4 regions of the Alkalihalobacillus pseudalcaliphilus genome follow, and region 3 is predicted to be linked to each of the others. Evidence: riboswitches for the same ligand, from Rfam matches in the RefSeq annotation. Region 3 holds a riboswitch; each other region holds the start of a gene.
The links. A riboswitch is a leader RNA that binds a small molecule or an ion and turns the genes downstream of it on or off. The one in region 3 is predicted to bind thiamine pyrophosphate.

Region 1: linked by a shared signal. The riboswitch ahead of thiC (phosphomethylpyrimidine synthase ThiC) and the one ahead of tenA (thiaminase II) in region 3 are both predicted to bind thiamine pyrophosphate.
Region 2: linked by a shared signal. The riboswitch ahead of thiT (energy-coupled thiamine transporter ThiT) and the one ahead of tenA (thiaminase II) in region 3 are both predicted to bind thiamine pyrophosphate.
Region 4: linked by a shared signal. The riboswitch ahead of thiE (thiamine phosphate synthase) and the one ahead of tenA (thiaminase II) in region 3 are both predicted to bind thiamine pyrophosphate.

The regions. Positions count from the first base shown of each region.
Region 1 covers NZ_JAQQWS010000001.1:215,364-222,875, forward strand. The annotation lists gene PQ479_RS01085 (MFS transporter) at 1-612, shown strand, start outside; gene PQ479_RS01090 (alpha/beta hydrolase) at 612-938, shown strand; gene PQ479_RS01095 (alpha/beta hydrolase) at 952-1,335, shown strand; gene thiC (phosphomethylpyrimidine synthase ThiC) at 1,767-3,533, opposite strand; TPP riboswitch at 3,666-3,780, opposite strand; gene PQ479_RS01105 (metallophosphoesterase family protein) at 3,965-4,513, shown strand; partial or broken gene PQ479_RS01110 (ClpX C4-type zinc finger protein) at 4,643-4,756, shown strand; gene PQ479_RS01115 (CGNR zinc finger domain-containing protein) at 5,016-5,165, shown strand; gene PQ479_RS01120 (hypothetical protein) at 5,980-6,102, shown strand; gene PQ479_RS01125 (aminopeptidase) at 6,459-7,512, shown strand, end outside.
Region 2 covers NZ_JAQQWS010000006.1:153,996-161,507, forward strand. The annotation lists gene PQ479_RS14030 (hypothetical protein) at 1-2,503, shown strand, start outside; gene thiT (energy-coupled thiamine transporter ThiT) at 2,610-3,158, opposite strand; TPP riboswitch at 3,236-3,336, opposite strand; gene PQ479_RS14040 (ABC-F family ATP-binding cassette domain-containing protein) at 3,385-5,283, opposite strand; gene PQ479_RS14045 (nitric oxide synthase oxygenase) at 5,365-6,447, opposite strand; gene PQ479_RS14050 (glutathione peroxidase) at 6,922-7,404, opposite strand.
Region 3 covers NZ_JAQQWS010000001.1:968,706-976,217, forward strand. The annotation lists gene PQ479_RS04755 (SDR family NAD(P)-dependent oxidoreductase) at 1-570, shown strand, start outside; gene PQ479_RS04760 (SDR family NAD(P)-dependent oxidoreductase) at 585-1,394, shown strand; gene PQ479_RS04765 (hypothetical protein) at 1,725-1,985, shown strand; gene PQ479_RS04770 (phosphatidylserine decarboxylase) at 2,132-2,926, opposite strand; gene pssA (CDP-diacylglycerol--serine O-phosphatidyltransferase) at 3,132-3,671, shown strand; gene PQ479_RS04780 (HU family DNA-binding protein) at 3,936-4,208, shown strand; TPP riboswitch at 4,455-4,560, shown strand; gene tenA (thiaminase II) at 4,682-5,356, shown strand; gene PQ479_RS04790 (peptidoglycan recognition protein family protein) at 5,424-6,644, opposite strand; gene PQ479_RS04795 (DNA polymerase IV) at 6,968-7,512, shown strand, end outside.
Region 4 covers NZ_JAQQWS010000001.1:849,628-857,139, forward strand. The annotation lists gene thiD (bifunctional hydroxymethylpyrimidine kinase/phosphomethylpyrimidine kinase) at 397-1,203, opposite strand; gene thiO (glycine oxidase ThiO) at 1,221-2,330, opposite strand; gene PQ479_RS04145 (thiazole synthase) at 2,513-3,292, opposite strand; gene thiS (sulfur carrier protein ThiS) at 3,295-3,492, opposite strand; gene thiE (thiamine phosphate synthase) at 3,476-4,120, opposite strand; TPP riboswitch at 4,198-4,309, opposite strand; gene PQ479_RS04160 (YqgU-like beta propeller domain-containing protein) at 4,371-5,477, opposite strand; gene PQ479_RS04165 (DUF2812 domain-containing protein) at 5,622-6,791, opposite strand; gene PQ479_RS04170 (PadR family transcriptional regulator) at 6,778-7,116, opposite strand.

The DNA.
Region 1 (7,512 bases), 750 kb from region 3:
CTTAGAGACTTAAGAGTAGGATTTATAAGTTGCTTTTTTGATAAGAAAATACGTAGTATTTATTTGTGTACGTCTTTCACAATCGGTAACTATACAGCTATTTTGAACTATATTTCTTACCCTTTAACTGAACCACCATTTTCAATGAGTCAATCTTTAATAGGCTTCATATATGTTGCTACATTATCTGGAGTGTTTGGTTCCATTATCTTTGGTCGTTTTATCGGACAAATATTTGATATTTCCCTTTATAGAATTGCTTTATTTACTATATTTATAGGTGTCATTTTTACCGTTTCTAATTTTATTTGGCTCGTTATTGTGGGGTTACTTCTTGTTTCTTTTGGGTTATTTGCAAGCAATGCTATCGCAAGTAACTGGATTGCAAATAACTCACCTGAACAATATAAAACGGAAGCTAACTCTTTATATTCCATCTTTTACTATGTTGGGTCAAGTGTTATAGGATGGTTGAGTGGATATTTATTTTCATTTTTAGGATGGACTTTTTTTATGATACTAATAGGTTTTATTTTACTAATTTTAATACTCTTCATAGGAAATGTAAGGGAACATAATATCAATCATAAATTATTGGATGTGAATAGATAATGGTTAGAATTGTTCAACCTAAACCACTCTACCTTAAAGGTAAAAGTAAAGCCGTTTTATTACTACATTCTTTTACTAGCACGAATCGTGATGTAAAAAAATTGAGTCAGTTTCTAAATGAGCATGAGTTTAGTTGCTATGCTCCAATTTATAAAGGACATGGCATGGCACCAGAAGAATTGGCATTTACAGGTATTACCGATTGGTGGGAGAGCGTTGAAGAAGGATACAAATTTTTGAAAAATAAATATTCGGAAGTAGCTGTAATTGGTATATCATTAGGTGGAATTTTCGCTTTAAATGTTGGACAATGCCTTTCAACCTAATGGAATAATAGTAATGTCTGTACCATTTAAAAAGAGTATAGAGTCATTAGAAGATCGGTTTGTGATTTATGCAGAGGCGTATCAAAAGCTAATGAGAGAGCCTGTAGAAAACATTGATAGATTAAAAAAGGCATTTAAGTTATCCCTAATCACTTTTCAAACAAATATAGATTCAACTATGGAACAGTTAGATAAAATCTCAAAGCCTATTTTAATTATGTATGGTGAATTAGATGAAAAGCTTTATAAAGAGAGTGGATTAAGAATGGTAACAAGTTTAAATACAAAAACTGAGCTTAAAGGATATAAAAACTCACATCACTTAATGACATCAGGTAAGGATAGGGATTTGATACAAAAAGACATTCTTAATTTCTTGAATGGTTTAAAATGGTGAAAACAATAGATTCGTAATTCAACGTTAGTTGTTTTAAGTTTATTGAACTAACGGGGGCATTAGTAAAAGAAGAAAGGCTTCCACATATTAGACATATCTAATATGTAGAAGCCTTTAATTTTTCTATCTTTTTTAAAATTAGGTCTTGATAACGTTAAGCCACCCCATTGTTAGCTGATTTCCAACAACGGGAGTAGGGTTAGAGCATTGGGGTTTTGATTTTAAAGTAATTGATATGCTCCGTTCTTCACCAGTTCAAATTCACGATGTGCATACACTTTCTGCACTCTTGTATAGGCCCATTCCTAATATAAATATGAGTACAATTAAGTTGAAAAAGAGTGATTTTTTGGGTAAGTTCTTCGATTCTAGTTTCAAGTACTTTAATTTCATTTTTAATTGCCTGTACATCCTTCAAAAGCATCACCATCCTAGTTATAAATCTGACTACCGTTGTTACGAAACTCTTTGGCTTTTTCCTGCAGTCCTTTGTCAATAACATTTTCAAAGCTTTGATCCTGATTTTTGGCGAGAGTACGAATATCATGAGAGATACGCATACTACAGAATTTCGGCCCACACATAGAGCAGAAATGGGCGGTTTTCGCTCCTTCTGCAGGTAAAGTTTCATCATGGTATTCGAGGGCACGCTCCGGGTCTAGTGAAAGATTAAACTGATCTCGCCAGCGAAATTCAAATCTTGCTTTTGAAAGGGCATCATCTCGTTTTTGAGCACTGGGATGACCTTTGGCAAGATCGGCGGCATGTGCGGCAATTTTGTAGGAGATTACACCCGTTCGAACGTCTTCTTTGTTTGGTAAACCGAGATGTTCTTTAGGCGTAACATAGCATAGCATGGCTGTTCCAAACCAACCTATCATCGCCGCACCGATGGCTGAAGTAATGTGATCGTATCCTGGTGCAATATCGGTAGTCAGTGGTCCAAGAGTATAAAAGGGAGCCTCATCACAGACCTCCATTTGCTTATCGACATTTTCTTTAATCATGTGCATAGGGACATGTCCTGGCCCTTCAACCATAACTTGGACATCATGCTTCCAAGCTAGCTTCGTTAGCTCGCCTAGTGTTTCTAGCTCTGCGAATTGTGCTTCATCATTTGCATCCTTGATAGAGCCAGGCCGAAGACCATCACCAAGAGAAAAGCAAATATCATAAGTTTTCATAATTTCGCAAATTTCTTCGAAGTGAGTATAGAGAAAATTTTCTGTATGATGAGCAAGGCACCACTGAGCCATGATGGAACCACCACGTGAGACAATTCCTGTTTGTCGTTTGGCCGTTAATGGGATATAACGCAAAAGTACACCTGCGTGAATGGTAAAGTAATCGACACCTTGTTCGGCCTGTTCAATTAACGTATCACGATAGACGTCCCAATTCAGCTCCTCAGCAACTCCATTGACTTTTTCTAAAGCTTGATAGATAGGAACAGTTCCCACTGGCACAGGGGAATTTCGGATAATCCATTCGCGAGTTGTATGAATATCCTTTCCTGTGGAAAGATCCATGATGTTATCTGCTCCCCAACGTGTAGCCCATGTCATCTTTTCCACCTCTTTTTCAATGGAAGAAGAGACGGCTGAATTGCCAATATTAGCATTGATTTTTACATGAAAATTACGCCCGATAATCATAGGCTCACTTTCGGGGTGATTAATATTAGCAGGAATAATCGCACGCCCCTCAGCAACTTCCTGACGAACAAAATCGGGATCCATCCCTTCACGAATAGCGATAAATTCCATCTCGGGAGTGATGATTCCTTTTCTTGCATAGTGAAGTTGCGTTACATTTCTATGCTTTTTTGCACGGAGCGGTTTTAAATTTAGCTGAGGAAAAGCTATAACATTAGATTTAGAAGAACTTGTTCGGTAGCCATTATCCTCGGGTTTAATAGTACGACCCGCATATTCCTCTACATCTCCTCGTTCGATAATCCAATTAAATCGTAGTCGAGGAAGTCCTTTTTGAATATCAATCGTTGCATTTTTATCCGTATATAAACCACTTGAATCATAGACACGCAGTGGAGGATTGGTCTCTTCCCCAAAAGCACCTGTTGTTGAGCTTTGTTCAATCTCCCTCATCGGTACTAAGAGATCCGAGCGACTTCCCTCCACATACACTTTTGTACTCCCAGAAAAACTTGACATCCATTCAACATTCACATCTTTCATAGAATATCTCTCCTTTTTTAATGTAATAAAAAGGACACATCTATCCCATTTTTAGCATGAAAAAGCCGAGTCTTTTAAAAGACCCGGCTAAGCTAGTATACATAAATAGACGGCATTTTTATGCCATCCCATTTTTGCAGACGCTAACTTCCCCACGCTGGTATGAGCCAGATCAGGTCCTGAGGGTTAAGAAACGTCATCGTGTTTCTCTCTCAGCCCAACTCAATGGACACCCCTAGTTTATTACTATTTAATTCATACATAGACTAGTTTAAACAATATCATGAAACTTGTAAAGAAGTTCCCCAAAAAACGGTCTCTTATAAGGAATTGAATAAAATGAGGAAATCGAAGTGGGGAAGATTCAAAAAAGGAAAAATTAGACAGTCTGTAGAATGGTTAATTTAAATATATAAGGAAGGTGAAAATAATTGAAATTAGCTGTTATTTATGATATTCATGGAAATTACCATGCTTTAGACGCGGTTTTTCGTGAGATCGAAAAAGAGAATATAGATAAAGTAATTGTAGGAGGCGACCTAGCGTGGGGTCCCCAGCCGAGGAAGGTCATAGATACACTCTTTATAAGGAAGGAAGATTTTATTTTTATAATGGGTAACAGTGATAGAGAGATATTCGAACAATATAGAAGTCAAAATAATTTAGGTGGTATGGTTGGCGAATTAAACCAATGGTGTATAGAACAACTTACGAAAGAGCAAATAGAATGGATGGGTACTTTTAAGTTTTCTCATGTAGAAGAAGGAGTACTTTTTATACATGGTTCGCCTAGAGAAGATATAGAGGCGATTCGGATTGATACCCCAGAAGAAGACGTTTATGAGATGGTTAAAGAAACAGAACAATCAACTATTATCTATGGTCACACTCACATTCAATTCAAGAGGAATATTTATTCAAAGAAAGTAATTAACGCTGGAAGTGTTGGACTTCAAAGCAGGGCTAAGGGGGCTTGTTGAATAGTATTAGATTTATGGATTCCTCCAATATAAGATTTAGCTAAATAGGATCTTATGGGAGGTACTATATGAGTATTGATTTTCATAGAAAAAGAATAAGAATAGCTACAAGCGTCTACTTGTTCATTCTGTCGAAAAGATAAAGAAGAAGTAGGAGAGTTAGCTTTAGGGCCAGGAGTTTCTATATGTGGCCATTGTTTAGAATTTGGTGCAGAAGTAATTAAATCTAATTCATTAAAATAGCTTGCTTATAAAAATTATGAAGGTGAAAATCCTTATTTTGGGTATTTATAAAAGGAGTTATTCAGTTATTGATTTTAAGGGCACTATTCGAAGTAAAGAATAAGTTATGACTTTCAACTAGTAAGTGAAGCAACCACCATATTTACCTTTTTTATAAATATGCGTTTGGAATGAATTTATAAGATTTTTATGTTTCTGTATGAGAGTCAATCAACCGGATCAAAAGGGTGGTAAAAGGGTTTGAGATAGATAATTTTGTTTGTGGCATAGAAATAGGGTATGCTCAGCATCAGACTTCCAGTGTGTTTTTGTTGATTACTCTCGTCCTGGTACTGGGAAATGGTGCTCAATGAAGGCATGTGGTAATAGAGCGAAGAATAAAGCTTTTAAGGAAAGAAACAAGAAATAAACATATTAATTGGAGCCATTTAGTATTTTTTCTAGGGTTTACTTGAAAAAAAGCCGAGTTCCTCCTAATCGAAGGAGTCGGCTTTTCTTGTATTTATTTAGTTTTATTATTGTATTTGAATGTATATTCTTTATTGTCCATTCAATCATCTGTTTCTGTACTAGAAAATGTTCGTTATAAATGGTTAGTAGCGCTTTTTTATTCGTTGCTTGTTTGATTTTAATAACTAAAAGGGGTTTAGTGTGAAAGGCCCTTTATGCTAAGTTCCGTATCATATTAAATGCTTTTTTGGGCGTAAACATATATTCAGCCAGATTGAATAAATCTTCTTCAGCGATGATTAAAACTTTAGAGAACTTTTTGAAGAAATCTTTATAACGAATAGAATAGTCGCTATCCATATTTAGTTCGTTATAAATGGTTTCTGTACAGATTTAGCACCCTCAACGATTCGTAAAGGGCTTAATCACCTTGTCGATTTACGAATGGTCTACCAGGATGACCGTAAGCGTAATCGCCGTTATTTTCACTATAATTGATATGAGCGATGAATGGATAGTAAGAACACAACCTTTACTGTTAGAGAGGTGGTGTTCTTTATCTATGTTTGTATATCAAGGGTTTGAGAGGCGTCCGAACAGAGAACGTATGGTGTTCTCATGCGTTTAGAAAGTCCATAAAAAGGATTGGTATTGGTTTAAAAAGGGAATTTAGATACTTGTGAATGGGTCTCGGTCATGTGAGAATAATAGATAAGTAAAAATAGATGGTTCTTGAGGTTAGTGGCAATCCCTTCAGGAAGGAGGGATGTCATATGTCTGAATTTGAAGCACTTGAATTAATGATTACCGTTGCAACCAATGCTGTTATGTACACCATTGCACTCGTGACGCTAGTGATTGCCATTGTGCTTCTGATTAAAGACAAATATCCCTAGAGCTCACAATTCGTAAGGTTATTGTTGTCTTTGGAGATCTGCCCCTAACGTCATAAGGAAAAGAGCTTTCCTTGTTATAGGATAGCCAAATTAGTAGTCTTTCTTTTTTAATCCAATCATTTAACGGTTGCATTTCAAACTCTTCTTCAATAATCATGCCTGATTGAAATATGAGTTCACCTGACTCTTTCTTGTTGAGTTCTTTAAGTGTTTAAGGTAGCCAGACTTTTTTTCTCTCATCATAAGTAGGTCAACTATTTTACTGTTTATTCTGACTTCAGATTAGTTGGTATAATGGAAATATGACTAAATAAATTATGAGCATTAATATACCTTAGTTAGGAGTTGAGTGTGTGATGATTAAAAGTAAATATGAGCTTGTTAGTGATGAACAGTTGAAAAAGTATGCAGAGCTTGCTGTAGTGGCGGGTGTAAATGTGCAAAATAATCAATTAGTCATTATTCATAGTGACATAGAAAATGTTACATTTGCACGTCTAATCCAAATAGCAGCCTATGATACGGGTGCTTCAAATGTGGTTATTGATTGGACCGATGAACAGTCTACCAAAGAATTTTTTTTACATGCAGCAGATGATGCCATCGATCACTTTCCTGACTGGCAGGCTGCCCGCTTTAGGGAGTGGGATAATGCGGGTGCTGCTTACATCCGTATAATTTCTGAAAACGTAAATGTCTTTAAGGGGGTTTCTGAAAAACGAATAAATCGCTTCCAGAAGACCTCACGCAGCAAGTTGAAGGATCATTACGCAAAGATTAGATCCCATGAGGTACGCTGGTGTATTCTAGCTGTCCCGTGCTTTACCTGGGCATCTAAAGTATTTCCTTACTTAAGTAAAGAGGAAGCTATGCAATCATTATGGCAATTAATATTAAAAGGGGCTCGGGCAGATGGGGGAAATCCTATAGAAGATTGGGAAAGTCATGACAGAGCCTTCATGTCTCGGAAAAGATTCCTTAATGATAGCCAGTTTGAAGCCCTGCATTTTACGAATAGCCAAGGAACGGATTTATTAGTCGGTATGCCTAAAAATCACCTCTATATCGGTGGGGGTGTTAAAGATAAAAAGGGAGTACAGTTCTTTCCGAACATTCCCACGGAAGAAATATTTTCTGCCCCCCATAAAAATAAGGTAAAGGGCAAATTAGTAGCCACTAAACCGCTTATCTATGGGGGAAGTGTCATCGATAATTTTTACCTAAGCTTCAAAGATGGACGGATTATTGACTACTATGCTGCCACTGGGCAAAAAGCGTTACAAAGTCTCATCGAAACAGATGAAGGTTCATATTATCTAGGTGAAATTGCCTTGGTTCCTAACAACTCTCCTCTTTCTAAGACAGATACTCTCTTTTACAACACCTTGTTTGATGAAAATACGGCATGCC
Region 2 (7,512 bases), on a different contig from region 3:
TACTCATTTAGAAGATGTTCTAAGTTCTAAAATCGATAAGACTGATATCATGCCTGTCTCTAACTCTTATGTAATCGATTTAGTAACTTGGGGAATTACAGAAGGAATACCAAATAAACCATATACTCAAGCCGATTTTGAAATGGCAGATACTAACATTCAGGGAATTAATGCTGCTTTAGTAGAAGCTTCCTTAAAAGGTTACACCCATGTTGCCATGCCTAAAGGAAGCTACGCGATTTGTTACCCTAGAACGATTGAACTTCATAGTCACATGACTTTTCATTTGAATCGGTCGACATTTAAAGTGATTTATGACTCTGATCAACGTTCTCCATTTGATCAAAGGTCAGGAAATGACTTCTATAATTTTATAGGTAATAGTTTTACATTTGATCATGTAACGAACTCACATCTGTTAGGTGGTACAATCATTGGCTGCAAGGCCGACCGTAGCTTTTTATCTGATAATGAAAGAAGACAAGAGCAATCCTATGGGGTAATTCTAAAACGCGGAAGTAATCATTGCTCTGTTAAGCATTGTACGATTCGTGATTATATGGGCGACAATATATCTATTAGAAGTGATGCTGCCAGGACATTAACGGAGTTTAACATGAATTTGACCCAACATGCGGTTGATAACAAAGGAAACCTTTTTCATTCCACTCAAAACTTAACATCACGGTTTATTACGATTGATAACGGCCAATTTAACTCTTTTATCATTAGTGGTTTCGGTTATGTGAGACACACTTCAATTAACACTAAAGTCGTGAACATTCACTTTTATTCAGAAAAAGAGGACTATATTCGCTCGTTATTTAAAAGAAAAGTGTATACGCCTATTACGATTCCAATAGGTGCTCAAAAAATAAGATTAGAATTCCTCAATGAAACAAACCCAGCAAAAAATATGAATATAACAATAGGTTGGGGCTTAATCCCTTGCTATAATATGGTCGAGCATAATGAAGTTTATAATGGACATAGAGGTGGAATTACGTTAGGTGGCAATTATAATGTCATTCAGCACAATATAATACGAGATAATGGATTCAATTTTTACGATGGGAAGCCTCTATTTTTTGACTCAACTAGGTATGGCATTAACCAAGAAGACTTTTATGGCGATCATTGTGTGATTCGAAATAACCTTATCTATAATACAAACCACGGGATATTAATTGGCTGTTATTCGATCCAAATCGAGCACAATCATATTTATAATGTCAACTCTATCGCTATTAATATTTATACGACTGCTTATGCAGGAATCTCCAACAACTATATATATAACTGCAAAAATACGGTTGGCTTAATGGATGCCAACTTTGAAAATTCACACGTGTATATAAGAAATAATTATTTCCAAGGTGGTACAACTCAATTAGTAGGAAATCATTATGATGTCTTTGTAACTGGGAATTCCTTTATTGAACCCGATAATATCATTCTAAAAGATTCTAATCGCTCCGTTTTTCGAGGGAATCATATTAGTTATTCAAGCTTTTATCAAGGTATTAGTCAATTAATTGTTAACAAAATAGAAGAATGTAGTTTTGAAATGAAGGGTGAACAAAGAGAAATAATTTTTCAATCTTATGAGCATTATAGGTGTTACTACAAAAATATAATCATTAATAGTTCAACACGTCAAAGTAGAAGTTTAGTAGAAAAAGTCGCTTTTAACCACGCAACCTTTGAGGAATGTCAAATAAAAAACCATATCTATAACCAAAAACAACGGATAGTTACTGTATCTAACAGTTCCTTCATAAATAGTGGATTAAATATTGGTAATATTAATTCCGAAAATGAGCATCCGAATATCTTTGTGAATAAATGTGATTTTAAATTAGTTTCCATTAATCAACTACTCGTTACTGACATTAATAGAGAGAAAGGCTTCGGTATCGTAGAAATAAAAAACTCTCACATAAACATCGAAAACCCTACTTTCCAATCTCTTATTCGAACAAACTTTACCGTAGTGCCATCCGTTTTGAAAGTTGCTTTTAAACATTGTACCATTAAAAATTCAAGTGCTCAGCCAACAATCGCTCTTCCCCTTTATAATCATCAAAAAAGCTTAATAGCATTTATTTTCTCTAATAACGATCTTATAGGTTTCCACCCTCCAAATCCTGAACGCCTTTTAATTACCTATGATCCTGTTACACATAGTCCTGTCGAACCATTCTCAGGTAGCTTTCAAATTACTGATATCATTTATCATGCAAATCCGATGCCTGGAGGTTATGTCGGTTGGGTTTGTATAAAATCAGGAATTGCTAGTCAAAAAGAATGGCACCCTAACCATTCCTATGAGATGAACGATATTATTTTTTATCAAAACCAAATATACAAATGCATAAAAGCTGGAATAAGTGGCGACTTGGGTCCTAGACATGATAACGGCAGCTCTACAGATAACACAATCATTTGGGAATATATTGGCACAAAAGCAATCTTCCGACCATTTGGTTTTATCGAAAAATAAATACAATCATTGATTTTTCTCTTAAAGTATTTAAGCAAGATGTCATGTCTATGCATAAAAAAAGCTCGTAAGCGGTTGAATTCAATCACTTACGAGCCTTTTGCTTTTATAAAGTTGGTTTTACTTTAAAAAACTGTGGATAATTCTTTGAGATGATTAAAAGTGGAATGAGTGTAATAATCATTTGTGGGACAAGATAAGAAGCATTATATGCAGCTGAGTAAATATAGTCATTCCAGCCATCTGGTGTGAATTCTGCAAAATAAACGACACCTGAAGTGAAATGTGCCATGAATCGTAATAATGTCCCTAGTAATATTCCTAACACAATAACAGATAAATTAGGAACTTGCCTCTTCCTTACAAATACACCTGCAAGACCAATTAATGCAAAAGCAACTGGATAATCTAATACAAATTGAATCGGATGGAAAATACTAGCTCCCGATAATAAACCAGTAAAACCAGCTATTAACCCCGTTAACACCCCTACCTTCCAACCATGGCGAAATGCCACTAAAAATAGCGGAATCATCTCAAAAGATATGGACCCACCATTTGCCCATAAGGCGTTGATTTTTACAAAACTTAAGGCCGTTGCCAAACCTGCCATAATCGCAATCTCAATCATGAGATATAATCTTTTTCTATCCAAAATAAAAACATCCCCTCTTTAATTAACCACAAGGAGATGTCATTTGTCATAAACGTATTAAGGCATACTTAATTAACAAAATCCGTCTACCACTTCCCTACGCTAGTTTAAACTAGATCAGGTTCTAAGAGTTAAGGCATTCGCCTCTCTCAGTCAAAAGACACCCCTAGTGGTTCTTATATTTTTTTACATTGTAACATAATTTCCGTTAGACGAACAGCCTTTATTAAGAATTAGCATTGATTTCCTCAATAAGTATTGATAACTGCTCCCACCGCTCCATCGCTGCTTCAAGCTGTTCGTTTTTTTGTTTTTGCTCCTCTAATAAATCCGCAATCACCGTGTAATCACTACCAGCCACAGCAATTTTTTGCTCAATTTCCAGCAGCTCTGTTTCTAGCGACTCAATTTTACCTTCAATGGTTTCCCACTCTTTTTGTTCGTTATAGGAAAGCTTCTTTTTCGTTTTCTTCAAATCTACCTCAATAGCTTTGGATACTTGTTTTTTTTCCTCGATAACTTGTTGTTTCTCTACATCCGTTTTTTCTAAATAATCACTATAGGTTCCATAGAATGATGAAACATGACCATGACCATCAAAGACTAGAAGTTGATCAACAACTCGGTCTAAAAAATATCGATCATGGGATACCGTTACAACAACACCTGGAAATTGGTCTAAATAATCTTCTAAAACAGATAATGTTTCCGTATCTAAATCATTTGTAGGTTCATCTAAAAAGAGCACATTCGGTTCTCCCATTAAAACTCTAAGTAGATACAGGCGTCTCTTCTCCCCACCTGATAGACGGTGAATATACGTCCATTGCATGGAACGTGGAAACAAAAAGCGTTCAAGCATTTGCTCTGCTGTTATAATCGTTCCATCCTTTGTATAGACAATTTCAGCTACTTGTTTAATATATTCAATGACTTTTAGCTCTCCATTAATCTCTTCATCTTCCTGTGTATAATAACCGATATCGACGGTTTCACCAACTATAACTTCGCCTGAATTGATCTTACGTCTATCAGCCATTATATTTAATAAAGTTGATTTCCCGCTACCATTAGGACCGATAATCCCTAAACGTTGTCCTTTTACTAGTAAGTAATCAAAGTTAGATAATAGCTGCTTTTGATCAATTGCATAACTAATTGACTTAAGTTCAATGACATCTTTTCCTAAACGTTTAGAACCGATAGAAAAATCAAAATCACGTTGCTCTCTTTTAAAGCCTTGCTCTTTCAAATCATGTACTCGGTCTATTCTAGCTTTTTGTTTCGTTGTTCTTGCCTTCGCTCCTCGCCGTAGCCATGCTAACTCGCACCTTAATATATTTTGTCTTTTTGCCTCATGCTGTACTTCTAATGTTTCGCGCTCTGCTTTTTTTTCTAGATAGACCTCATAATTGCCTTCATACCGGAACAAACGTCCATGATCGAGCTCAAAAATTTGGTTCGTGACACGATTTAAGAAATAGCGGTCATGTGTAATGACGATAAAAGTACCTTTGTATTGACCCAAAAACCCTTCTAGCCACTCTATCGTATTATTATCTAAATGGTTTGTTGGTTCATCTAGCAACAATAAATCTACCTGGTTTATGAGGGCTTTGGCTATAGCTACTCGTTTCTTTTGACCTCCAGAAAGTTGACTTACCTTTTGATCAAAATTGTGAATACCTAATTTTGATAAGACTGTTTTAGCTATCGTATTCGCTTCCCATGCCTCTAGTTCATCCATTTTTTGCTGTTGTTTCATTAAAGCAGACAAGTTTTTTTCATTTTCTTGTGCCTCTAAATTAATCAAGGCTTGTTCATACTTTCTAAGGGTGACCATAATAGGAGCATCCCCATAATAAATTTGTTCTAGAACCGTTAGTTGACTATCAAGTTCTGGCTGCTGAGCTAAATATTCGACTTTAAAATCATTTGCGTGTTTAAACTCTCCTTTGTCAGCTTGTTCAAGCTGTGCAATAGCTTTTAAGAGTGAGGATTTCCCAGTGCCATTAAGTCCAATAAGGCCAATTCGTTGTTGCTCATCAAGTGTAAATGATATATTTTCAAACAGTACTTTGTCTCCATAGGATTTTGTTAATCCTTCTACATGTAATATACTCATGTTCTTCATCCTTTAGTGTATCTTTTGTATGAAAGTTACTTATGGGCGATAGTTTGTGCCGTGAAGTTAGCTCGTCATTGCTCACACAAGTTCGTCTTCCCGGTAGTAGTTTGGATTGACGATTTTATTTTTGTATTGTTGGTGAAAGATATGAGTTGTCGCTGGCGATAGAGGTGGAATGAGCCAAGTCCAATCACCGGTTAACTCACGGTTTGCTTTCGCTTCCCTTTCTTCAAATCGTTTAAACTGTTTAGCTGCAGTATGATGGTCAACAATACTTACTCCAAATTTTTTATAGGAAAATAGAACAGCTTTATTTAATTCAACTAATGCTTCATCGCGCCACAAATGACTTTCTCTACTTTGATCCAAATGAAATAATTCAGCAACACGACTTAATTGATCATATCGACATGGATCAGCAAAATTTCGTGCGGCAATCTCTGTACCCATATACCAACCATTAAAGGGTGCACATGGATAACGAATACCACCTATCTCTAATACCATATCAGAAATGATAGGTACAGCATACCATTTCAATTGCAACTCTTCGAATAATGGATTGGTCGGGTGTTCAATCGGAACTTCAAGAACTAAACCTTCGGGAATCTCTCTAAAATATAGCTTATCACTTATTTGAACAACAATAGGCAATAATTCAAATGGTTGTTGTTTCCCTTGCCAACCTAACTCTAAACAAACTTTTGTCAATTCTATAGAGGCTGGGTCTCCAATTATGCCAAGTTCTGTTTCATATCCTGCATATCGAAAAAGTTGGTGATTTAAGATTTTGATAGAATGTCTACTTGTTTCCGGTTGGAAAACCGTTATCGTCGGCAAGATTTTCCCGTTATTTGTTGCGCTTTTAATATGTTCCCATATTTCAGCAAATACTGTTTCGATAGATACCGCATCTCTTGCATCACGCACTTGCATGGAATCCCAAAATAACCGACCAATACATTTATTACTGTTTCGCCAGGCCATTTTTGCTCCATGTGCTAACTCTTCGTATGTATGTGTATATGTTCCTTCTTGATGTATTTGTTGCTGTACTTCGCTTAATCTGTCATTGAGTACTTTGGATTGAAAGGATAATTCTTGATAACAGCTATGTAAAAAAGTCTCTGCTTCTTCTAACAGTCCTTTTTTGGAATACATGGTCATCCCTCCTTTTTTCTTAAATTAAAGTTCTAAACAAATTCAGAGCTGCCGAACTTGTCAGTCGCTTTAGTCCGTTACAACTCTAATATTTTGTATGAAAGTGATACTACTGATTAGGTGCGGAGTTCTACTTCCCGTACCGAAAATTATGCTCCGCCGGGTACTAACATCAATTAAAATAAAAACAATAACAACAACAAAAACAAAGTGGATGAACAGACACCAGTTAAAGGCAAATGCCACTTTCGTGTTTGTTGGTGGCGAAGTGAACGGGGCTTCGCCATGTGGGTTTTGTATGAAAATTAACTAAACCTCATGTGCGAAGCCTTAATTACCGCTACTAGTTCTCGGTTTCAACGTTCATCCATCAACCTTAACTTAATGGCAGATGTAAAAACTCATTTAACCAAAAGCTATCAAGTAATGTATCAAACATCTTCTTTTTTTGTTGTGGGCATTTGATTATTTATTTTAGCCCTTTAATAATTCTTGGATTTTTGCTTCTAGCTTTTCTGGCTCAGTTTGAGGTGAGTAACGTTCTACTACTTCGCCCTTTTTATTTATTAGGAATTTGGTGAAATTCCATTTAACTTCTGAGCTTAAGACACCTTTTTGCTCCTTTTTTAAGTGTTTATATAAAGGTTCTGCCTCCGAGCCATTTACTTTTATTTTGGCAAGTAACGGGAAACTAACACCATGATTTAATTGACAAGCTTCTACCATCTCATCATTTGATAGTGGCTCCTGGTTCATAAATTGGTTACATGGAAAGCCTAGTACAACTAATCCCTTTTCTTTATAGGATTGATACAAATGCTCAAGACCTTTAAACTGCGGTGTTAACCCACATTTTGTTGCCGTGTTAACAATCAAAAGTACCTTTCCTTTATATTGCTCTAGAGCGACCTCTTCTCCATTTGGAGCTTGTACGGTAAAATCAAAAACATTGGCCATTTTAGCTCTTCCTCCCATCAATAAGTTATACCCATTATACCTATTCTTGGTGATCATTTCGAGTTTTCTCGCTATTGAACATATAAAAACTTCATGTTTAAAACATCA
Region 3 (7,512 bases):
GTGTCCAATGAAGATGACGTCAAACTTTACGTCAAACGTACTGAGGAAACATTTGGACGTATCGATTATTTCCATAATAATGCAGGCATTATGATTCCTTTTCGAATGATCCATGAGTATTCAGCAGATGAGTATGATCGCTTAATGAATATTAACGTAAAAGGTGCTTTTTTAGGCATTAAATACGTCATTGAGGTGATGCTCAAGAACGGTGGGGGTACGATTATTAATACTGTATCATCCAACTCTTATAAACCAACTGCTTATAATGGAATTTATTCTGCCTCCAAGCATGCTTTAGCCGGTATGACAAAATCGATCGGTCAAGATTACCAAGACGTAAATGTCTATGCGGTTGGTGTTGCTCCTAATACGATGCAAACGAATATTGCCGCAAATGCAAGCACGACTTTTACGCCTGAAATTGGAGCAAAAATCGGTGCTACTACGGGTCCAAACATTGCAGCAACTGCCGAGGAGATTGCCGATGCTGTCATTTTTGCGATGAATAATGGAAAAGTATTGACAGGTTCCATTATTAACTGTGCTGGTGGACAAATTTATAACTAAGAGGTGGATAACATATGAAACGTTTAGAAAATAAAGTAGCGATTATTACAGGTGCAGCATCAGGTATGGGAAAAGCAACCGCTAAGCTTTTTGCCAGTGAAGGGGCGAAAGTCATTGCCGCTGACATTAATATCGACGGTGCTAAGGAAGTTGTGAAGGAAATTAATGACGCTGGATTTACTGCAATTGCTCAGCCAGTTGATATCGGTTCAGCCCAGCAAATTGAGGAAATGGTCTTAGCAGCGAAAGAACATTTTGGTCGCTTGGATATTTTGCATAATAATGCAGCACGCCTTAATTTTTCGGGCGATGTCGATGTGATGAATATGGACATTGACGAGTGGACAGAAACATTACGTTATAATTTGACTTCGGTAATGTTAGGGACGAAATTCGCGATTCCTCTTATGTTAGAAAATGGCGGTGGCTCGATCATTAATACCGCTTCGATTGCAGGAATTCACCCTGAGCTTTCTAAGTCTGCTTATTCTGTCGCAAAAGCTGGTGTTATCTCATTAACTAAATCGACAGCGATTCAATTTGGCAAGCAAGGAATTCGTGCCAATGCCATTGCACCAGGGATGGTGCTTGAGCCTGAGATTGTTGAAAACGGCCACGAGAGCCTAAAGCAATACGCTCAGATTTTTGAAGAAACAAAAGCAACGCCACGTATTGGGATTCCATTAGACATCGCTCAACTTGCCCTTTATTTAGCAAGTGATGAATCTTCCTTTATTACCGGACAAGTGATTTCTGCTGATGGCGGCATGACCGTTGGGAACCCGACGATTAGTGCGATTAAAAAGGCTGGTATTGGGTGGTAGAAAGTGAAAAAAAATAGATGACACTTGACTGTCATGAAGGAAAGTCGGCATGGTACAAATTGTATCTTGTCGACTTTTTGTAGTAACCTAACAACCATCATACTTATTATAATACCATAGCTTCATGACACATAATCTTATACAATATTAATAATCTTAAAATTACTGCTGAAGTTATGATATGAAAAACTTTTCAAGGAGAGTAGGCAAAATGATAAAGACTCTTTTACCATTTTTTCTAATTTTGTTTTTTTAATTGGTTGTAGTAATGGGCAACATTCATCTGAGACAGCCGTTACAACAACAGGTCAAATAATTGCTGAAGAACAGTTGTCCCAAAATAAAGAAGCTGATTTTATATTTATTAATGATGTTGTCTATATTTTTTCACAAAAACACATCATAGAATCACCTAAAGAACTTGAAGAAATAGCAATAGAATCAGAATATCATATGGAAAATAACTCAAATACAGTTTCTGCTACTAAACTTCAACCAGGTACGAAAATTTTCAAATCAGATAACCCCGACATTATATATGTTGTAAAAGATGACGAATACCTCTTGTATGAAGGCATTCCAGAAGGGTGAAAAAAATAGCGCCCTATTTAAAAGGGTATCGTAACGTTGACCTTTATTGACACTTGGCCCAAGCGTGTTAGGTTATTCCATCTAACTGCCTTGGGTCTATATCTTATCCGATTAATTTTACATGTTCTAAAAAGCGTTCTACTTTTTTATTTCGCGCCCTCTGTTGTCAATAACATCCCTATCTTTTGGCCCATTTGAACGGAATCTCCTTCTTGCAGATGTTCAAATTCCATCATAGTAGGCTCAAAGAGCAGGATGACTGTCGAGCCAAAGGAAAAATAGCCGAGCTCTTCTCCCTTTTTTAGCTGCTCGTGTGAATGTGTAAGAGCAATTGTATTAATATTCATCGCCCCCACTTTAGCCATGATGACATGTTGATTCATCACGCACAGCTCTGTTAACGAGCGATAATTATGCGATAATGGCTTTTTTCCATATTTTAATCCTGCATCATTGACAGGGTATGAACGTTTTCCTAGCTCCCATTGCTTTGTGATTTCTCCCGTAAGAGGACTATGTATACGATGATAATCTTTCGGACTTAAGTAGAGGACGATGTAGTGTCCATTCACATACTGCTGTGCTTTTTCTCTGTCTCCTAATAAATCAAGCAGTTGATACATTTGCCCTTTAACTTGAAACTCACTTTTAGGTGTCAATGTACCCAAGGAGGCTATTTTGGCGTCCACAGGACTAACAATACTTGTTTCCTTATCATCCACAGTACGAACCCCATTTTTTAATTTCCTCGTAAAGAAAGCATGTAGACTTTGATACTCTGTTATTGACTTTTCAGCTTCATGCATGTTAATTTGAAATGTTTTAGCAAACGCCGGTATAATGCGTTTACTTATTTTAGATTGAGCAAAACGCATGATTATCTTCGATTGAAAAGGTGAATTACTCAATTCAACAAATATCCTGAACAATTTTTGTTTCAACGACCTGTCCCCCATGTACCTGTAAATATTTTTGGCAATCTTTATCCTTTTAGTAGTGTAAACACCCTGTATATGATAAGATTATACTTTAATAGCGCATGTAAAAAAATGTACCATGATTTATTTTAATATGCGATTTTTTTGAAGGAAGTTTCATAAAGATATAGAACAACCTATGTGATTATTAACTCAAGGAGTGAAATGGATGTTGCTATTACAACGCCTTGACCATACGAAAAAGAAGTTAAAAGGACAAATTGCCAATATCCTGACTCTATTAAATCTTAGTTTAGGTGCATTTGCAATCCTTTTTACGATTCAAGATCAGCTACGACTCGCTTTACTGCTCATTACAATCGCTGCTGTTTTTGATCGTTTAGATGGTGCTGTTGCCCGTAAACTAAATAGTACGTCAGAGTTAGGAAAACAACTGGACTCATTATGCGATATGATTTCTTTTGGCGTAGCTCCAGCCTTATTAATTCATCAAGCGGTCTTATTTGAATTTGGTTTTGCAGGTGCATTTTTTGCGATTGTTTTTATTATTTGTGGTGCGATTCGATTAGCGAAGTTTAATATTACCGAATCTAATGGTTTCTTCTTTGGCCTCCCTATTACAGCTGCCGGTTGTATGTTAACCATTTTAACTCTTCTTGTCGCCTATATTCCGGAATATGTATTTATGCTTTTCACTTTAATCTTAGCTTTTCTTATGATTAGCCCTATGAAAATTCGAAAAATGTAATATGACTTTTTAAGAAGGATTCGTTCTTTATTCGACATTATCACTAAAATATACGAAGAAATGTCAAAAACGGTGAAAATATTGGCTTAATATGAATGATTTTCCTTCGAAAGGCTTGACAGTCATAGGCTTGGAGAGTAAATTGTAAGTGCAGGCTTTAAATCAAGGCAGATTAGCTTGCTATAATGCAGAAATAAGCTTTTGTTTTCTAAAATGATAGAAAATAAGTTTTTTCTAAACAAGGTATGAAAGGGAGTTTTTTTCATGAACAAAACAGACTTAATTAACGCAGTATCAGAGCAAGCAGACCTTTCTAAAAAGGATGCTTCTAAAGCAGTAGACGCAGTATTCGAAAGCATTACTTCAACATTAGTAGAAGGTGGCAAAGTTCAATTAGTTGGCTTTGGTAGTTTCGAAGTACGTGAGCGTTCTGCTCGTAAGGGTCGCAACCCTCAAACAGGTGCTGAAATTGAAATTCCAGCAACTAAGAACCCTGCATTCAAGCCAGGTAAGCAATTAAAAGACGCAGTAAACTAATTACACATATGTAATGAACATTAAATCGAAGCAAAGGATTAACCTCCTTGCTTCGATTTTTTATTTGAAACCGTATCAAGACCTCAGCCGCACATTTTATTTGCTCACTGCATAACCACCTCTTCGATTTACATAGTACCCTACTGCTCTTCCCACTTTTTTACCAACTATTTAGCTGAATGGTCAATCATTTTCATTGCTTGTATATGCATTATATGTTAATTTGAAAGGGATAAATGATATAAGTTCGTTCACTAGGGGTGCGTTTATTTGTGCTGAGAGAGGCTATGAGCCTTAACCCTTTTTACCTGAACTAGATAATACTAGCGGAGGGAAGTGGAAGTAGACAAAAGTATGCACGTTAGCGACGTGTACTTTTCTTACACTTGTTTACAACTCCTCTTCTTTTTAGAGGAGTTTATTTGCGTCGTCGTACGCTCTAGTGACTAGCGAACGAGGAGGATGATGAGAATATGAAATTTTCACAGCGCTTATATGAAGCAGCTAAGCCTATTTGGGAGAAGAGTCATTCACACCCATTCGTACAAGGAATTGGTGATGGAAGTCTCGACATTGAAAAGTTTAAATTTTTTATGTGTCAAGACTACATTTATTTAATCGATTACTCGCGGTTATTTGCTTTAGGTAGCTTAAAAGCTTCAGACTTAACGACTATGCAAGTTTTCGCTAAAATGCTACACGTAACATTAGACGAAGAAATGAGCTTACACAGAGCTTATGCGAAGCGTCTAGGCATATCTGAAGAAGAGCTTGAAGCGACAAAGCCAGCACCGACAACTTTAGCCTACAGCTCTTATATGCTAAACATTGCTCAACGCGGTTCACTAAAAGAACTATTAGCAGCCATTATGCCTTGTACATGGAGTTATTATGAAATTGGTTTGCGTTTAAGTGAAATTCCAGGTGCCCGTGAGCACGAATGGTATGGTGAGTGGATTAGAATGTATGAATCAGATGAATTTGGCGCTGTAGCACAGTGGCAAATTCAATTAATCGATGAATTAACTGCTTCTAGTACGGAAAAAGAATTACAGGAGTTAGAAGAAATTTTCCTCACGACGAGTCGTTTTGAATATATGTTCTGGGATATGTCCTTTGAGCAAACATCATGGCCTATGGAAGATTAACGTTTAATACGTACCGATCAAAAAAAGCTGTTCTAAGGGGATTTCCTTAGAACAGCTTTCATTATGATTAAGAAAATAACCGTCCCCATGTTACAGGGCCTACTTTGCCATCGACAGCTATTCTTTCCTTTCTTTGAAAATCTCGAACCGCTCGCTCCGTATTTGGTCCAAAAATGCCGTCTGCGGTTACCCCTATTTTCCTTTGAACAGCACGCACATCCTCGCCCCTCATATTAGGGCTTCTCAGTGTTAATAATCGTGTATATTTAGGCGTCGCTGGTTGCGCCGGCTTCGGATTATCAATCGCCGTCCATGTCTTTGGACCAACTATACCATCTGCGGTTAAGCCTTGAGCTCGCTGAAAGGTACGTACTCTTTGCTCGGTCGCCGGACCAAAAATACCGTCAGCAGTCGCTCCAGTTGCTCTTTGAACGACTCTAACATCATCGCCACGCATCATAGGTGTTGTATTTCTTAGTGTCCTTCTCTCGGTCCCTCCACCAGATGTCGGAGGTGGCACCGGTGGGGGTGCTGGCTGCTCTTCTAACGCGGCAAGTGCCCTTTCTAAAGCCTTAAAGGTTTGCTCTCCGACGATACCATCAACGGCAATCCCTTGTTTTTGTTGAAATGACCGAACCGCACTTTCTGTCTCTGCACCAAAATCCCCATCTGCTCCAAAACGTGGCAATACTTCACCTAACTTCAACAAGTCTTGCTGCAGTTGACGTACAGCATTACCCTTGCTCCCTCTTCTTAAAATAGTGGCCCCAATTTGTTCACCACCAACGTCAGGTCTAACAATCAAATCGACTTCCTGTGCTTGTCGCACCTGTCCTATAAAAGTTGACCAATCTTTCAAAAGAGTAGCTGGACAGTTTTTCCCCGTCCAATGTTGATGGGGAACTACTCGGTCAATCGGGATTTGATGGGCCCCCATCAAAAACCGAATTAATGTGATGGCATGTTCCCTTGCTTTAGCAAATTGACCATCGCTATTCACACAGATTTCTATACCAATAGACTCTCGATTTCCTTGACCTGTGCCCCCATCCCCTGCATGCCACCCAATCTCATTGGTTGGTAGGTGTTGGTAAATAATTTGTTCATCATCAACCGTATAATGCCAACTTACTGATGTGGATGGATTCTTTACATATGCAGCATGCATACGTGCATTTGCACCATTTCTTCTATTTGCGGTCTCATGGACAGTGATGAAGCGAGCATTCATCCTTGTACCAGGACGATTGCGATTACTTGTCGGGATAAAGTCCTGTCTAATTTCCATACTTATTCCTCCTTAACTAAAGATTTCCTGATATGATTACACATCGCCTTTGTCTTCATGACTTCAAGCGACCTACTAACACTGTATGTCTACTTCATAAAAAAGCTTAGGACAAACAGGAATTTTTTCGTTATTTACTAAATCGAAATCAATATCGTGAATGGGGAATGCTTTTGTATGTTTTGAAAAGACCTTTTCAATTATTTTCTTTATCTCCCTGCTGCAACCCTGTTATAAATTCCACTTTTTCTCATTGCATAACGAACATATTTTCGCATATAATACAAATACGAACATAAGTTCTATGAAAGGGAGGGGTTAAAATGAGGGTTATTTTTTTGATTGATATGCAATCCTTTTATGCATCGATCGAAAAGACACGCTACCCCGAGCAACGTGACAAACCACTTGTCGTATCGGGTGACCCAGCACGGCGTAGTGGCGTTATCCTCGCCGCCTGTCCGATTGCCAAATCCTACGGCATTCAAAACGCAGAACGCTTGTGGGAGGCCGAACAGAAGTGTAAAAATTTATTGATTGTACGCCCACGTATGCAGGACTATGTGGAAGCCTCAATCCAAATAACAGAAATTTTAAAGCAATATACAGACCTCGTCGAGCCATTTTCAATTGATGAACAGTTTTTAGATATCACAGGGAGTCAGCGGCTGTTTGGCACACCGCACCAAATCGCTCAAAAGATTCAAAAACACATTTGGGATCACATGCGTGTACGTGCTCGTATTGGTATCGGTGAGAACAAAGTGCTAGCAAAGATGGCTTGTGACTTATTCGCCAAAAAAAACAAAGATGGGATTTACTGGTTAAAGCAAGACCAACTCGAACAAACCCTATGGCCACTACCTAT
Region 4 (7,512 bases), 120 kb from region 3:
CTTATTTATGTATGGTTTCCTTAATTTCATTACAATTTCTCTCAGTGCTTTTAATGTATTAGATTTTGATTTAGATTCCTGTGCGACTAGCTGCAGACTAATTTTTTGGGAGCCTTTTTGGATGATTGGATGCGTATTTTTTTCTCTATAAAAAGAAACGAATACCCAACCAAAAAAAGGATATAAAGTCTATTTCTCACTCACTCCACTTACAACACTCCCCAACAGAACTTTCATTCTGATGGGGCATAACCAGCTTTTGGCTCTATCTCTTTGGGAGTTGATTCAGTTTAACGTGAAGAGGTCAAAATTCTAATCGTGATTAAGTTTCAACAGCAAGATTTATTCTTGCAAAAACAACAAAAAACCTCCTCAAGGGAGATTTTTTGTCAACGATTACTTGTTTCCTTTTTGGTATGCATGATGATTTGTTGGTCCAATGCCTGAGCCAATCGAAATCGAATTGGCAATCGCTGCCGTAATAAAGTCTTTAGCGACTTGAACGGCCTCTTCAATAGAAGCTCCTTTTGCTAGCTCAGCAGCAATGGCAGCAGCAAATGTACAACCTGTACCATGGGTGTGCTTAGTGTCTATTCTTTCAACAAAATACTCAGTCATCTTGTTGCCATCATATAATAAATCTATTGCTGGCCCCTTGGATAGGTGACCGCCTTTTAATAATACATATTCAGGACCAAGCTTATGAAGAGCCTTCGCTACTTCTTTCATTTCATCAACCGTTTCGATGTCCTTACTCCAGCCAAGAATTTCCTTTGCTTCAGGTAGATTCGGCGTAATGACCGTCGCTACCGGTAGCAAGTGCTCTTTTAATGCATGAATGGCTTCTTGTTGTAAAAGTGTAGCTCCACCCTTAGCGATCATAACCGGATCAACGACGACATTGCTTAATTGATAGTGTTTGACTTTTTTAGCTACTAATTGAATGATATCTGCGGAAAAAAGCATACCTGTCTTTGTCCCATCTGCTCCAATATCACTTAGCACAGCATCGAGCTGATCTTCAATCGCTTCCAACGATTGTGGGTAGACTCCATGAACGCCTAATGTGTTTTGAGCCGTTAATGCGGTAATCACACTCATTCCAAACGTATCTAACTCCTGAAAAGTTTTTAAATCAGCTTGTATTCCAGCTCCTCCACCACTATCAGAACCAGCAATCGTTAAAGTTTTTGCTAAACTCAATCTCTTTTCCTCCTCTATTATGAAAACCTCTCCGGATTGAACAAATCTATCGGTGTTATCGTTTTTTCATTCTTTAATATGGAAGTCACTATATGAGCTGTGACTGGACTTAATAAAATACCATTTCGATAATGTCCTAATGCTACCGTTATATGTGGATGCTCCTTCAGTTTCCCTATAAGAGGATAACCATCTAACGTTGCTGGTCTCAATCCAGCCCAAGTATGGAAAGGATCTATTTCTTTTAAAAATGGAAATAACTTATGATTCCAATTGGTTAAACGTTCGATTCCTTTTTCTGTTACAGTCGTTTGAAAACCTGCAATATCTTCAGAGGCACCATTTATTAATGTCCCATTCTCTTTAGGAACAAGATACCCTTGGCTCGAATACACGATATGATTGACAGACTCTGCATATCCTTGATACGCACAGATTTGGCCTCGTATTGGAAAAATGGGTAGTGATACTCCTAATGTTTCCTCAAGCTCCTTACCCCATGCACCTTGGGCACAAACATATTCATCCGCTTGCCAAGTACCACCGTTTTGTGCACTCACATACGTAGAATTTTTTTCAGTATGTATATAGATTTGGCCCGTGTCTTCAATAATTTTAACGCCTACTTTTCGACAAGCCTCTTCTAATGATTTGACATAGGCCGGTGCATAAACATGACTTTCCTCTGGGTAATACATCGCTGCCAAAACTTCTTTTGATAAAGCTGGTTCAAGCTCTCTTGCCTCTTCCCCCGACAGCATTCGAGCTGAGGTTGCCCATTTCTTTTGCCAAGACAGCCTTCCTTTTAGAGCTAAAACATCGGCCTCATGAAAAACAACATGTAAACTACCACTTTCACTAAATTCAAAATCAATGTTAGAATCCTCTTTAATATTGGATTGCCACTCTTTAAACAACCCTAAACTTGTTACACATAGTCGAAAAAAATCATCCTGATCTTCACCAATCTCAGAAAAAGGGGCAAGCATACCAGCCGCCGCTCCTGATGCCTGCCCACCACAACGACCTTTTTCTAAGAGGGTTACTTGAAAATCGTTACGTTGGAGTTGATAAGCTATCGATAAGCCGATAACTCCACCTCCAATAACTATGACGGATCGACTCATTTTTGCCACATTCCCTTCACACCTATGTTGAACGTTCCTTACATAAACCTCAGATGCCTAACACTTTTGTAAAGAGCTAAAATGAGAATTCCACGCACCGTTTGCTTCTAAATCAAGCGGCCAAATTCTTCGAATCCTCTTTACCTCTCTCAGAATCTTCCCTCAATACTAGTAAAGGGCTTTTAGTTTAATTTAAATTGTTCAAAACCACTGCTCGCACTTGCATATTTTTTCTTTGGAATCCTTCCAGCTTCATACGATAAGCGTCCTGATTCAATCGCTAATTTCATCGCTTGAGCCATCTTGATTGGATCCTTCGCTTTAGCAACTGGCGTATTCATTAAGATACCATCAACACCTAATTCCATCGCTTCTACAATGTCTTTCGCACTACCTAAACCTGCGTCAACGATAATGGGAACTTCACTTTCTTCGACAATTAAACTGATATTATAAGGATTTAAAACACCTAAACCCGTACCAATTGGCGCAGCTCCAGGCATAACAGCACTCGCCCCTGCCTCTTCAAGCTTTTTACATAAAATCGGGTCATCTGATGTATATGGTAAAACTACAAAACCCTCTTTCACTAAAATCTCTGTTGCCCTTAATGTTTCGATGGGATCAGGAAGTAATGTTTTTTCATTTGCACTTATCTCTACTTTTATCCAATTACCAATTCCAGCAGCTTTAGCGAGTCTCGCTATTCTTACCGCTTCTTCCGCATTGGAAGCACCTGAGGTATTTGGTAAATAACGATATTGATTAGGTTCAAGATGTTGTAAAATCGCATCTTCTCTTGGCGCCTCTAAATTAACGCGACGAATCGCAAAGGTTAAAACTTCAGCTTCTGAAGCCTGAATCGCTTCATTTTGGACAAAGGGGTTCGGGTATCTTCCCGTTCCAAGGAAAAAACGTGAGTTTAACTTTTGACCCGCGATTTCTAGGTGTTTTTTTTTCATGATTATCCGCCTCCAACAAAATGCACAAGCTCAATCGTACTTTCTGGTATGAGTTGTACAGAACTACGCTTTTCTTGCTCAATAATTTCCCCATTTAACTCAGTCACAACTAAATGAGCTTCTAATTCAAAATAAGCAACAACTTCATCTAATTGAGTAACCTCTAAATCATGCTTCTCTCCATTAATTAAAAGTTTCATCCGTATCACCTCGCTTTAAAATGCCGATAAATTTCTGCGCTGTGGCTTGGACGTCTTTAGCACCAACAATTTCACTAATCATACATACACTAGTGGCCCCAGCTTCCAACACTTGCCGAACATTGTGTAACTTAATACCACCAATGGCCACAAATGGAATATTCACTGCTGCCTTTACTTCCGAAATATACGAAGTTGTGACAGGGTCTACGACATCTTTTTTACTATTCGTTGGAAATATAGGTCCAACGCCAATATAATCAGCTCCACCCTTTTCAGCTTCAATCGCTTCTTCTACTTTATGAGTAGACACACCAATGATTTTATCATGACCGACTAATTGTCGTACTTCGGATAAAGGCATATCATCTTGTCCGACATGAACCCCATCAGCGTCTACCGCTAATGCAACATCAATATAGTCATTGACGATAAACGTAACCCCATATTTCTTTGTAAGCTCTCGTAATCGTTTCGCTTTTTCAAAAACGACTTTTCTTGAGCTCTCTTTGTCACGCAATTGAATAATATCTACACCACCAAGTATCGCTTGTTCCATCACCTCTATCAAATCTCTACCTTGATGGAACTCATCGCCCGTAATCGCATATAAATAAAATGGTTTCATGATCTAACACTCCTACAAAATTAAAATAAGACCGCAATACTTTCCATAAGGAAAGAAATGCGGTCTACTCTACATAGACAAACAAGCAACAACTTCCCTACGCTGGTATCATCCAGATCAGGTTAAAAGAGTTAAAAGGAACATACCTTTTTCTCAGCCTACTTCCTGTAGGCACCCCTAGTTTTCTCATGTTTATTTAAAATCACTATTGACTTTTATTATGACAGATTTCACGTAAAAATCAAGCAAACTACTTTTTAAAAACGTCCACTAATACATCTTCTTCTAAGAAATAAATATGTTCAAGCTGATGACCTAAAAGAAGCATTGTACCGTTTGGCGAAGTTTCTAGAGGAACATTTTCAGGCCATTCAAACAAAACATCGATCTGACCGGTTTTTAGTGACATTTGTGATAATTCAAAGCCATTTTGATAATGAAAAAAGCTATCGTTATAAAAAGGCTTAAACCATAAAAGCTGCTTATTTTTCTGTTCGAAATCATAAAATGGGATCCACCATTCATTTGTCCCAGTCGTCAAAACAGGTACATCCAATGTTACTAATGGTTCGTCCTGTTGAAAAATAGTCCATTGGCTGTTCTCAGCATCAATGGAATGTGACTTCACCACAAAATAGAACCCATCACTTAAGTAACGGTAAGCCAGTAGTCGTTCTTGTACAATATCTTCTTGTTCCTCCTCTACCTGTAAGCGAATTAAATCAGCTATCGGTAACTCCCCTTCTTCTTTAGTTTTCAAATAAGCTAAGTCCCCATTCTCAAACCATTCCACATGTAGCTCTGTTAAATCAATCATTTGCATGTCTTGCTGGCTGATATCTAATAAATAGGTCTCAAATTCCCAGTCTGGCAAAAAAACAACAATAACGATTCGTTCCTCTTTGTCAGGATGAAAATGCACTTGATACTGCTCGCCAAAATTTTCTAATTTCATCGTTAACTGACCATATATATCAAGGAAAATTAAATGGTTATCATAACTATTTGACTGAAATTCTTGAAAGACAATTATATCCCTGTTAGGGCTCAATTGGACATCTAACATCATATTTTCGCTTTCAAATATCACCGTTTTTTCACCGGAGAATATATCATAATGGCTTATTTTCGTTAAATCGGTATCTTCCTCAAATAAAATGACAGACGTATCATCGATCCAGCCAATCACCTGTGTATAAGGATTTATGGTTTCATAAGGGATAAATGCTTGATTTTGGTTAAGCGGTTTGGAGATCTGCTCTTTCCAGTCTCCATCTATATGTGGTTGAGGTTGGACTTGTTCACGAAAGCATCCAGATAATAGGAGCAAAAGAAGAAAAGCGAGACCTATTTTCAATCTGCATCCCTTCTTTCTCATACATATGTCCTATTATCTCATGCACTAGCAGAAGTTACAATGAAAGGATTCATAAGACTTTTGATTGATTATTTCGACATAATTCAGTAGTTCCATCGTTTGATTAAGTCGTTCCGCCTATGTTTAATAAATCCGTCTTTTTAAGCGACGATAATAGCTGTAACACTTGATAATGATGGAAGTGAAACTAATGATAACAAGTATAAAAATAAAAAAATTAATGATTTGTAACGGCGAAGCATCACTAGTAGATATACTTGAGCTCATTTGTACAATTAAATAAAGATACATGATAATTAATGGTACAAACCATAATGTGTAATTTTTCAATACACTTTTAGCTTGGTTTACAAGTTCCAAATATTCACTATAAAATTGTGGAACTTCCTCATCTACCTCATATTCTTTTGACCATATCGTCCACTTTTGCGCTCGACCTTTTGTAGCAAATACTTTCACCCAGCCTGCATCATGATGGATCGTTTCATAATGACTTGTAGCTCTTCCTTGGAAATCGACAGCATAACTTGTTCGTTTACTGGACGTCTTATTAAATGTGAATTTAGTCCCTAACTTGTTTATATGGAAAAGGCGATAACCATTTTCCCCCTTTTCTTCTAACCAATCTACGAGCTTATCCGGAGCATATTGCCATCCAAACTTCCACCTTGTTATCGTTATAAAATCTTGAGAATTATCATGATTATTGTTTTCCTCACGCTTTACTAGTTCTAGTTCCTGCTGTCCATAAATACGATTCTCAACATTCTTAATTTTTATGACAGAGTAAATACTTATGACCATTAAAATAATCCCTGCAGCTTGCAACGTATAAGTAAGTGCCCATAACGGGCTCTCTACTCGAGTCATTTCACCAAGCTCTCCGGTTACAAACCAAGAAGTGCCTAGAATTGTCATCATGAACATTAATACAAATGCAAGATAACCAAGGTATATCATATACCCTCGCTTTAACAGTCGATTCTTTTTTAATATACCTTCTCTAGACGGCCTTAGCTGCGATTCGTTATCTGTTTGATTTTGATATATCGTCCATTTACCTTCCTGAAGCGTTAACGCCCATCCTCGATCATGTAAGGTCCGAGGCAATTTGGCTTCTTTTTGATAATTAATATGAAATTCTATTCTTTGTTGCTTTGAACTTTTCTTAAAGTAGAAAATTCGAAGCCAGCGGTTTATTCTTACTAATTGAAAATCATTTTTTGCTTGTTCGCTTAACCATATTTCTGTCTTTATCGGATCGTAACTCCAAAAAGGTTTACATACTTTCATGTTGAAACGCTCCTCTCTTTTGGATGACATTCTGATATAGCTCATCAATTCTTGTCATTTCTGCTTGAAGGACGGTTATACCTAGTTCGGTTATTTCGTACACCGTTTTCCTATCTCCGTCAGAGAAGCCTATGATGAGTTGGTCTTTTTCCATTTTTGTTAAGGTTCCATATACGGTGCCTGATCCGAGCTTAATCCTTTGTGATGTAAGTATTTCTACATGTTTGATTATCCCGTAACCATGCTTCGGTGTATCTAATGAAAACAAAATATAAAAAGCGGTCTCTGTCATTGGTAAATATTTTTTTATTATCTTTTCGCTCAAAAAGTCACCTGCTCTCTATATAGCAATCTATGTCAAAACGCGACTATGTCATACTGTGACTATATCACAACGTGACATATATCTACAAGCCCTGTTTAGAAACTTTTGTATGAAAGTTGTGCTGTTCTCACAAAAGTTGACTTCTTCGTTATTGTATTTGTCCTTATTTTGAAAATTGAAATGACCTGACAGACGATAGAGAGAAAGATAGCATTTTATGGTGAGGTTAAACTCTTTTGTTTACCATTCCTTTTCATTCCACTCACCCACCTGTTGTCGATAAAGCTGTTTATTCACTAATTTCACTCCAACGGTGAACACACTAATTGGATTACAGTTCTTTATCTAACGATTCGAATTCCGATTCACACCTGGTTCTCATTCTATTTTAGTACG